DNA from 4 places in the Agrobacterium sp. 20P9.1.2 genome. Region 1 is predicted to be linked to each of the others. Evidence: riboswitches for the same ligand, from Rfam matches in the RefSeq annotation. Region 1 holds a riboswitch; each other region holds the start of a gene.
What was found. Region 1 has a riboswitch for cobalamin ahead of nrdH (glutaredoxin-like protein NrdH). Riboswitches for the same ligand answer to the same signal wherever they lie in the genome.
Positions count from the first base shown of each region.

Region 1 (2,194 bases):
AGTTGGCGCTGTCGGCGGCTCGCAGTTTCTGTTGGCAATTGGCATCATTGCTGTCGCGGTCGGCCTGGTGGTCTTTGCCATACGTGCCGTGCTGAGCAATCAGGATAAGAAGGCGGCTACGGGTTCGATACGCTGGATGAATGTGGTCGTTTGGCCTCCCTTGCTTGCGGCAACTGCCAGCAGCTATGTCCTGATGCCGCTGGCCTTTCTGGCGCCGGATTCGCTGCCGGACGCACAGTGGCTGAGGGTTTATGTTTTCGCCGTGACGGCCGTCTTGATTCCCGTTTTCGTTTTTGGCTACCGCCGTTTCTTCGCGAATAGGGGCGTGATCTTACCCCTGACCACAATGCTGATTCTTGCTGCGGTTCAGATCGTTCTGGTGGTTGGCGGAGCCTTTGCAACCGAGCAGATCATGTTGCCACTTCCCTTTAGCGGCACGACCCTGCTGGTCCTGGTCGCCGTGATCTATGCCCTCATTGACGCGCTACGCGCACCCTCGACGCATTAGTCAGGGTGCCACAAGGCCCGCAACGGGCAGGCGTATTCACCGCCAGTCCCGCCCGACCTAAACGTTTTCCCCATCTCATTTCTCACAAATCGCAATAAGTCTTGACGGGAAATTAACCTCGTCTACTATATGTAGTGTTCTAGGTTCCTTCGAGTCGCAAGACTTGTGAGGCTAAGATGGGAATACGGTGCGTTCATGATGAGCGTTCAAAAGCCGTAGCTGCCCCCGCAACTGTAAGTGGTGAGTGTCTGTTCCAAAATGCCACTGGGTCATGTCGATCCGGGAAGGTGGGATAGATACGTTGATCCGCGAGCCAGGAGACCTGCCTAGAGCGATTACGTCAACGGGCGGGGTGTCCGGGAGCTATTACGGTCTGTTGCGGCATGGAGCCGCGCGTGTCGTGTTCCCGAATGTCCTGCATGAGCTGCTTCGGGGTGAAGTCCATGTCCAGTTTGTTTTTCTTGTTCAGTGCCTTTTTGCGAAGGTGTTCAACCCTCGTGTGACTGTTTGCGGGTGGCGTAAGCCGTTCCCGATAGTCTGCGTCTGTCGGATGACGTCGCATCTTCTGTGAGGTGCGGTGCCAGTCGGCCTGTGTTCGCTTTCATTGCCATGTCGCCCACGCGCTTCGTCCGGTTGCGCGTTCGCTCTCGCTTGTCCAATCCCAAGAGGAAATCATGACCATTACTGTCTACAGCAAACCCGCCTGCGTCCAATGCACTGCCACAACCCGCGCGCTGGACCGTCAGGGCATCGATTACAGGATCGTCGATGTCTCCGAAGATGCTGATGCCTATGCGCTGGTGCAGGGGCTGGGCTACCGCCAGGTGCCTGTGGTTATTGCCGGTGAGCAGCACTGGGCAGGCTTCCGCCCGGATATGATCGGCGCTCTAGCCTAAGCCTATAGCCGCTGCGCTCCAGAAAAGCGTGCGGCGTTTCAGCCAGCCGGGGATGTGATGGGCCTTATCGTTTATTATTCCAGCCGTTCGGAAAATACCCATCGCTTTGTCGAAAAGCTGGGCGTGCGGGCTTTGCGTCTGCCGCTTTCGGCAGATGAAGAGGCGCCCGAGGTGGACGGGCCTTATGTGCTGCTGACGCCCACCTATGGCGGCGGCGGGCTAAAGGGGGCGGTGCCCAAGCCCGTCATTCATTTTCTCAACAGAGTTGCCAACCGCAGTCTCATCCGTGGCGTCATCGCCGCGGGTAACACGAATTTCGGCGCGGCCTTCGCCTCGGCGGGAGACATCGTATCGCGCAAATGCGCGGTGCCGTTTCTCTATCGCTTCGAGCTTCTGGGCACGCCCGAAGATGTCGCCAATGTCAAACATGGATTGGAACGATTTTGGATACGTTGACCACCATTTCCCCCAAGCCCTCGCAGGGTCATGCGGTGAAATCCACTGAACCGACGCTGGATTACCACGCGCTGAACGCCATGCTGAACCTCTACGATGAGGACGGGCACATTCAGTTTGAAAAGGACCGCATGGCGGCCCGGCAGTATTTTCTGCAACATGTGAACCAGAACACGGTGTTCTTTCACAATCTGCGGGAAAAGCTCGATTATCTGGTCAGTGAGGGGTATTACGAGCAACAGGTGCTCGATCAGTATTCTTTCAACTTCGTGCGTGATCTGTTCGATTATGCCTATGCGAAGAAGTTCCGCTTCCCGACTTTTCTCGGAGCGTT
Region 1 is NZ_JBYOKI010000003.1:647,459-649,652, reverse strand. Features, by position in the region: gene AC27VJ_RS12465 (hypothetical protein) at 1-508, shown strand, start outside; cobalamin riboswitch at 633-852, shown strand; gene nrdH (glutaredoxin-like protein NrdH) at 1,183-1,404, shown strand; gene nrdI (class Ib ribonucleoside-diphosphate reductase assembly flavoprotein NrdI) at 1,462-1,860, shown strand; gene nrdE (class 1b ribonucleoside-diphosphate reductase subunit alpha) at 1,848-2,194, shown strand, end outside.

Region 2 (2,194 bases), on a different contig from region 1:
GGCGTTCTCATGGGGCCGTTCCTCGGACCGCTCGGCATTCCCTGCCAGGCTCCGCCATGGGGCTATGTGGCCGGTGCCGATCTGCGCACGGGTGAGGTCGCCTACAAGCACAAGAACGGTACCGTCTACGACATGACGCCGCTGCCGCTGCCCTTCAAAGTCGGCGTGCCCGGCATCGGTGGCCCGATGATTACCAAGGGCGGCGTTGCCTTCCTCGGCGCTGCTGTCGATGATTACCTGCGCGCCTATGACCTGACATCCGGCAAGCAGCTGTGGGAAGCACGCCTTCCCGCAGGCGGACAGGCAACGCCGATGACCTATGCGATGAATGACGGCAAGCAATATGTGGTCATCGTCGCAGGCGGACACGGCTCCGTCGGCACGAAGCCCGGCGATTATGTGATCGCTTATACGCTGCCTTGAATGGGCGGTGATGAATTGTGAAGCAATGGCCGGGACGAAAGTTCCGGCCTTTGTGCTTTGTGTTACCACCATGCTGTTTTACCGAAATCATATCTTGCAATCGATATGTAATAACATTACAGCAATCATTGCTTGACGACGGTTTCTGAATAGGTCTATCTGCACGCGACGGTTTCGAGCGAGTGATCGCGAGGAATAATAGGGAATACGGTGCGAACCTTGGTTCAATGCCGTAGCTGCCCCCGCAACTGTAAGCGGATTGTCGAACCCTTTGGCGCTCATTTAAGCGTCATGCCACTGCGGGTGAATATCGCGGGAAGGTGGGTGAAGACGCAAATCCGTGAGCCAGGAGACCTGCCGTCATAAGTTCATTCCAAGTCACGGGCGGGGATGCCCGGAACAGGAGACGTCGTGATTGCATCTTGCGCCCGCCAGCGCCTTATTCCATCTGCCATGTCCCGGTTTCGGATCGTCTCTGCCCGTGTTTTCACGGACTGAACATCGACACATGTTCACATTGGTCTGCTTCTCGCCGACCGCTGACGATTTCGGGGACTATCGGAAATGACATTCAGTTTCAAACAGACGGTTTTTGCAGCCAGTTTTGCCGTTGTGGCAATGGCAACGGCCATGCCTGCGGCCCAAGCAGCCGAGACGACCTATCCGCTGACCTTCAAGAATTGCGGTCGCGACGTGACCTTTACCCATGCGCCAGAGCGTACGGTGTCCATCGGTCAAAGCACCACGGAAATTCTCTATCTGCTCGGTCTGGCCGACAAGGTCGTGGGCACCGCGGTCTGGATTGGCCCAGTCATTAAGGGTTATGAAGAGGCCAATGCCAAGATCGACCGTCTGGCCGATAACGATCCGAGTTTTGAAAGCGTGCTGGCCAAAAAGCCTGATCTCGTCACGGCCCAGTTTCAGTGGCATGTCGGCCCAGAAGGCATCGTTGCCAAGCCGCAGCAGTTCGAAGAGCTGAAAATTCCCGTTTACACCTCGCCTGCCGATTGCACCGGCAAGGATAATTCGGGCGGCGGCGATGGCGTGCGCCATTCCGTCTTCACCATGGACCTGATCTATCAGGAAGTGACCGAACTCGCGCAAATCTTCAATGTGCAGGACAGGGGCGAAAAGCTCGTGGCCGATCTGAAGGCTCGCGAAGAAGCGGCGCGCAAGAAGATCGCCTCTGCCGATGGCAAGCTGTCTGCCGTCTTCTGGTTCTCCAGTGCGGAGCTTGATATCGATCCTTACGTTGCGGGCACCAATGGTGCGCCCGGCTACATCATGTCCGCGCTTGGCATCAAGAATGTCATCAACAGCGAGGAAGAGTGGCCGACGGTGGGTTGGGAAACCATTGCGAAGTCGCAGCCGACCCTTGTCGTTGCCGGTAAGATGGACCGCAGGCGGTTTCCGGCAGACGATATCGTGGTCAAGGAGAAGTTCCTGAAGGAAGATCCGGTCACGAGCCTGATGCCGTCCGTCAAGCAGGGGCACATCGTTGCCATGGATGCGCAGGCCATGAACCCGACCATCCGCACCATCGAAGGTATCGAAGTTCTGGCCGACGCCGTCGTCCAGCTTGGCCTTGCAAAGTAAGCCATGCGTGCCTGTTTCATCTTCACCCGTGCCGCCTTGCTGGCGGTCGGGTGTCTGGCTCTGGCGCTCTGGTTCGGAGCGGCCATCGGCGAGACATCCATTCCCATGGATGTCGTCGCCAAGACGGTCGCAAACCGTGTGTTCCATGCAGGCTATCCGCTCGATGCCATCGATG
Region 2 is NZ_JBYOKI010000004.1:28,370-30,563, forward strand. Features, by position in the region: gene AC27VJ_RS12790 (glucose/quinate/shikimate family membrane-bound PQQ-dependent dehydrogenase) at 1-423, shown strand, start outside; cobalamin riboswitch at 576-799, shown strand; partial or broken gene AC27VJ_RS12795 (ABC transporter substrate-binding protein) at 1,069-2,019, shown strand; gene AC27VJ_RS12800 (FecCD family ABC transporter permease) at 2,023-2,194, shown strand, end outside.
Region 2: another riboswitch for cobalamin. It lies ahead of AC27VJ_RS12795 (ABC transporter substrate-binding protein); the one in region 1 lies ahead of nrdH (glutaredoxin-like protein NrdH).

Region 3 (2,194 bases), on a different contig from region 1:
GCGACGGTTCTGCAGGGTCTCCACCACCTCCTCCAGCGGCAGATAGTCATAGCGCAGCGCGATGTTGAGTTCATCCAGAACCACGAGGCCGATGGTTTCATCGGCCATCAGCGTCTTCGCCTCTTCCCACGCTTTGGTGGCGGCAGCGACGTCGCGTTTCAGATCCTGAGTGTCCCACGTGAAACCTTCACCCATGGTGCGCCATTCCACCCGGTCGCCGAACAGGGCCAGTGCGCCCTGCTCGCCGGTGGACCATGCGCCCTTGATGAATTGCACGATACCGACGCGTCTGCCAGTGCCCAGCATGCGCAGGGCCAGACCAAAGGCGGCGGTGGATTTGCCCTTGCCGGGGCCGGTGTTGATCATCAGCAGACCTTTTTCGATGGTCTTTTCTGAGACTTCGGCGTCCTGCACGGCTTTGCGGTTGACCATTTTGGCGCGGTGACGTTCGGCTTCGCTGTCGCTGATGTCGCGGGTCATGGCGGCTGGTCCTTCCGGGTCTCATGCTTTTTCAAAGCGGCGACTATAACCAAAACGCGTGCCGCGGCAATGATGCGCGGCATTGACATAAAAGCATCGCAGGGCATAAGGGTTAAGGACTGACGGTCTTTTTCCGGCAACGGGAAAAGCTAAGAGGGAACACGGTGCATTTCGCTTGAGCGGAAAAATCCGTGGCTGCCCCCGCAACTGTAAGCGGTGAGCCCGCGCTGAAAGCCACTGGATGAAAATCCGGGAAGGCAGCGCAAGGGTGTTGAAGCCGCAAGCCAGGAGACCTGCCGTTTCAGGAAAAACGTCTGCCGGGCGGGGTGCTCCGGTCAGCCGGTTGTTCGGACAATGGCTGTGCGTGTCCCGCATTCCGTTTCGATATCCGCACCCCTGAGACATTTTGAAGGCGCGGAAAGCAGACCCTTGGATATTACAGCAACATCGACCAGCCAGACCGAAAAGACGGACCGTGACACCGCACCCGGCGTCGTGGTCTTCGTCTGCCGCAGCTGCCGGTCCGAAGCCGAACCGAATGCAGACCCCCGCCCCGGTGCGCTTCTGACGGAGGCTGCCTTAGCGCTTGGAGCGAGTGAAGGCGTGACCGTTCGCAGCGTCAATTGCCTTGCCAATTGCAAGCGTGGCCTCAGCGCCGCGATGCGCAGCACCGACGGTTGGTCCTACATGTTTGGCGGCCTGACGGAAAACGATGCCGCAGACCTGATGACTGGCGCGCGCCTGTTGGCCGCAGCACCGGATGGGCTGATGCCCTGGCGCGGACGCCCCGATAGTTTGAAGCGTGGCCTTGTGTCGCGCATTCCCCCTTTGCATTTTACCGAGGAGACATCATGACCACGCTCGATCGCGTTCCCTGCACCATCATCACCGGCTTTCTAGGCGCGGGCAAAACCACGCTTTTGCGCGGCCTTCTGGAAAAGCTCGAGGGCAAGCGGCTGGCGATCATCGTCAACGAGTTCGGCGATGTCGGCATCGACGGTGAAATTCTGAAAGGCTGCGGCATCGAAAGCTGCCCGGAAGAAAACATTGTGGAACTGGCCAATGGCTGCATCTGCTGCACTGTGGCCGATGATTTCCAGCCCGCCATCGAACAGATTCTGAGCCGTCAGCCGCGCGTCGAGCATATTCTGATCGAAACATCGGGCCTCGCTCTGCCCAAGCCACTCGTGCAGGCCTTCCAGTGGCCCGCCATCAAAAGCCGGGTGACGGTGGATGCCGTGGTCGCCGTGGCCGATGGTGCAGCCCTTGCCGAGGGCATGGTCTCGCATGATCTGGAGGCGCTTGCCGCCCAGCGTCAGAATGACGAAGCACTTGATCACGACGATCCGGTCGAAGAAGTCTTCGAGGACCAGATTGCCTGCGCCGACCTCATCGTTCTGACCAAGGGCGATCTGCTGGATGCCGAAGGTCTGGAGCGCGCCAAGGCGCATATCAATGCGCATCTGCCGAAAGCTGCGAAGATCGTCGTCGCCTCCAATGGTGCGGTCGATCCCGCGGTGCTGATCGGGCTTGGTCTTGCGGTTGAAGAGGACATCGAAAACCGTCACACCCATCACGATGAGGAAGAAGACCACGATCATGACGAGTTCGACAGCTTCGTCGTGGAACTGGATGCGGTGACGGATGCCGATGCTCTGGCTGCTCGCATTTCCGAAACGGCGGCTTCTGAAAATGTGCTGCGCATCAAGGGTTT
Region 3 is NZ_JBYOKI010000006.1:260,900-263,093, reverse strand. Features, by position in the region: gene cobO (cob(I)yrinic acid a,c-diamide adenosyltransferase) at 1-480, opposite strand, end outside; cobalamin riboswitch at 587-795, shown strand; gene AC27VJ_RS18025 (DUF1636 family protein) at 910-1,335, shown strand; gene cobW (cobalamin biosynthesis protein CobW) at 1,329-2,194, shown strand, end outside.
Region 3: another riboswitch for cobalamin. It lies ahead of AC27VJ_RS18025 (DUF1636 family protein); the one in region 1 lies ahead of nrdH (glutaredoxin-like protein NrdH).

Region 4 (2,194 bases), 580 kb from region 1:
TCATCGATTACTGCCACGCCGCCATGGCGCATGAATCCCGCGAGCAGTTTCGCATCCTCTTCCTCGACAAGCGCAATGTGCTGATTGCCGACGAAGTGCAGGGCCACGGCACGGTCGATCACACCCCCGTCTACCCGCGCGAGGTGGTGCGCCGTGCGCTGGAGCTGTCTTCCACCGCCATCATCCTCGTGCACAACCATCCCAGCGGCGATCCGACCCCGTCCCGCGCCGATATCGACATGACCAAAACCATCATCGATACGGCCAAGCCGCTTGGCATTGCCGTGCATGACCACATCATCATCGGCAAGGATGGGCATGTCAGTTTCAAGGGTCTGCGGTTGATTTAGAGCGCTTCCGCCTCACCTCTCGCCCCATCTGTCCCGAAACACCAGCTCCTCCAGCGGCAGCCGCTGCCGCCAGCCTTTGACGGCCAGTTCCGGCTCGCCGTAAAGCGTATCGACCCGCCCGACACAGAGCCATGCGACGATTTCGATGTGCTGCGGAATGGCGAGGATTTCGCGAATATCTGCATCATGAAAAATGCTGACCCAGCCAACGCCGATGCCTTCGGCGCGTGCTGCAAGCCACAGGTTCTGCACCGCGCAGACGGTGGAATAGACATCCATGCGTGGATTGTGGGTGCGGCCGAGAACCACATCGCCGCCTCGCGTCGGATCGCAGGTCACGCAGATGGATAGCGGGGCCTTGCGAATGCCTTCTAGCTTGAGGCTGCGGTAAAGCGCCTGTTGCTCCTGCTCGAACATCTCGGCGGCTTCGGCATTGGCCCGGGAAAAGGCCTGCCATGCGCGCTCTTTGACATCAGCATTGGTGACGAGCGTGAAATTCCATGGCTGCATGAAGCCAACCGAGGGTGCGGCATGTGCAGCCTTGAGCAGGCGTTCCACCAGCTCTTCCGGCAACGGATCGGGCAGAAACTGATCGCGCACATCCCGGCGCGTTTCTATGACGCGGTAGACCGCCTGCTTGTCGCTGTCTGAAAACTCGCACGCTTTTACCAGCGCGTTCTGAAACTCATCGGGCCGCATCGTCAATCCCCAACAATGCACAGGCCGGACGCCGAAAGCATCCCACCCATCAACAACCTGCCGCCGTCCATGCGGTTCGGTCTATGGCATCAGGCCGGTCTTCTGACTTGGCTTCGTCCGCGCATTGCCGCCTTCCCGATTTCTCAGTGGTCTATGGCAATCCGCGTCCACCTTACAGCGTTGGGCACGTCGCGGGCTTTCACCGCGTTCCCGATTCTCCCGCTTGAAAGCAGGCACCTGACTGGCGGCTTTATGACGGCCAGAGCATTGTGACGCAAGAGCCCCCGCTTCATTTCCATGAGTACCGGAACCGCTGCCCGCCCCGCGCATTCTCTTCGCAAATGGAGAACCAATATGGACCACTATAGCGAACTTCGCCAACAGATCGGCCAGGATCTCGATACGCTCACCCGCAAGGAAAGCCCGAAATCCATTTTTGAACTTGCAGAAGATTATCTGTTGGGTGACCCCGCCTTGAAACGGCAGATGGTGGAAGACATCATCAAGGAAGAAGCCGACAAGCGGAATATCGAAATCCATTGATACGACACGCAATATCCGGGACAGGGAACCGACGCGGGTGAAACCATAATTGTGACTGCCATTGTAGCCTTCGCCATCTCAATCGTGGTCGTTCTTGTCGCGGGTATCGCCCTCGCTTCCTGCCACCGTGACAAAATCATCATCAAAATCGCCTCCGCCGCTTTGCGTAAAGAGCCGGACGCAACACCGCTGGACCGTCACTGGACCAATCTCCAGAACGCTCATGCAGAGCGCAATGCCCTGTCTCTCATCCAGTCCAACCTCGGTGCTTTTGCCGCGAGGGTAGAAGCCGCCCGCGCGGCCGGGCGCAGTCTTGATCTCATGTATTACATGTGGAATGCCGATCTAACCGGGCAATTGATGATGCGCGAAGTCATCGCTGCGGCAGACCGTGGCGTGCGCGTCCGTCTTCTGCTGGACGATCTCGGCGTGTCCATCTCAGATCGCGCCTTTCACGCCATCGACAGCCACCCCAACATCGAATTGCGACTGTTCAACCCCACCAAGGCTCGGGAGAACGTCTTCCGGCGCGGGCTGGAACTTCTGTTGCGGTTTCGCAGCGTCAATCGTCGTATGCACAACAAAGCCTGGATTGCCGATGG
Region 4 is NZ_JBYOKI010000003.1:64,001-66,194, forward strand. Features, by position in the region: gene radC (RadC family protein) at 1-350, shown strand, start outside; gene bluB (5,6-dimethylbenzimidazole synthase) at 363-1,049, opposite strand; cobalamin riboswitch at 1,125-1,305, opposite strand; gene AC27VJ_RS09730 (hypothetical protein) at 1,404-1,592, shown strand; gene AC27VJ_RS09735 (phospholipase D family protein) at 1,644-2,194, shown strand, end outside.
Region 4: another riboswitch for cobalamin. It lies ahead of bluB (5,6-dimethylbenzimidazole synthase); the one in region 1 lies ahead of nrdH (glutaredoxin-like protein NrdH).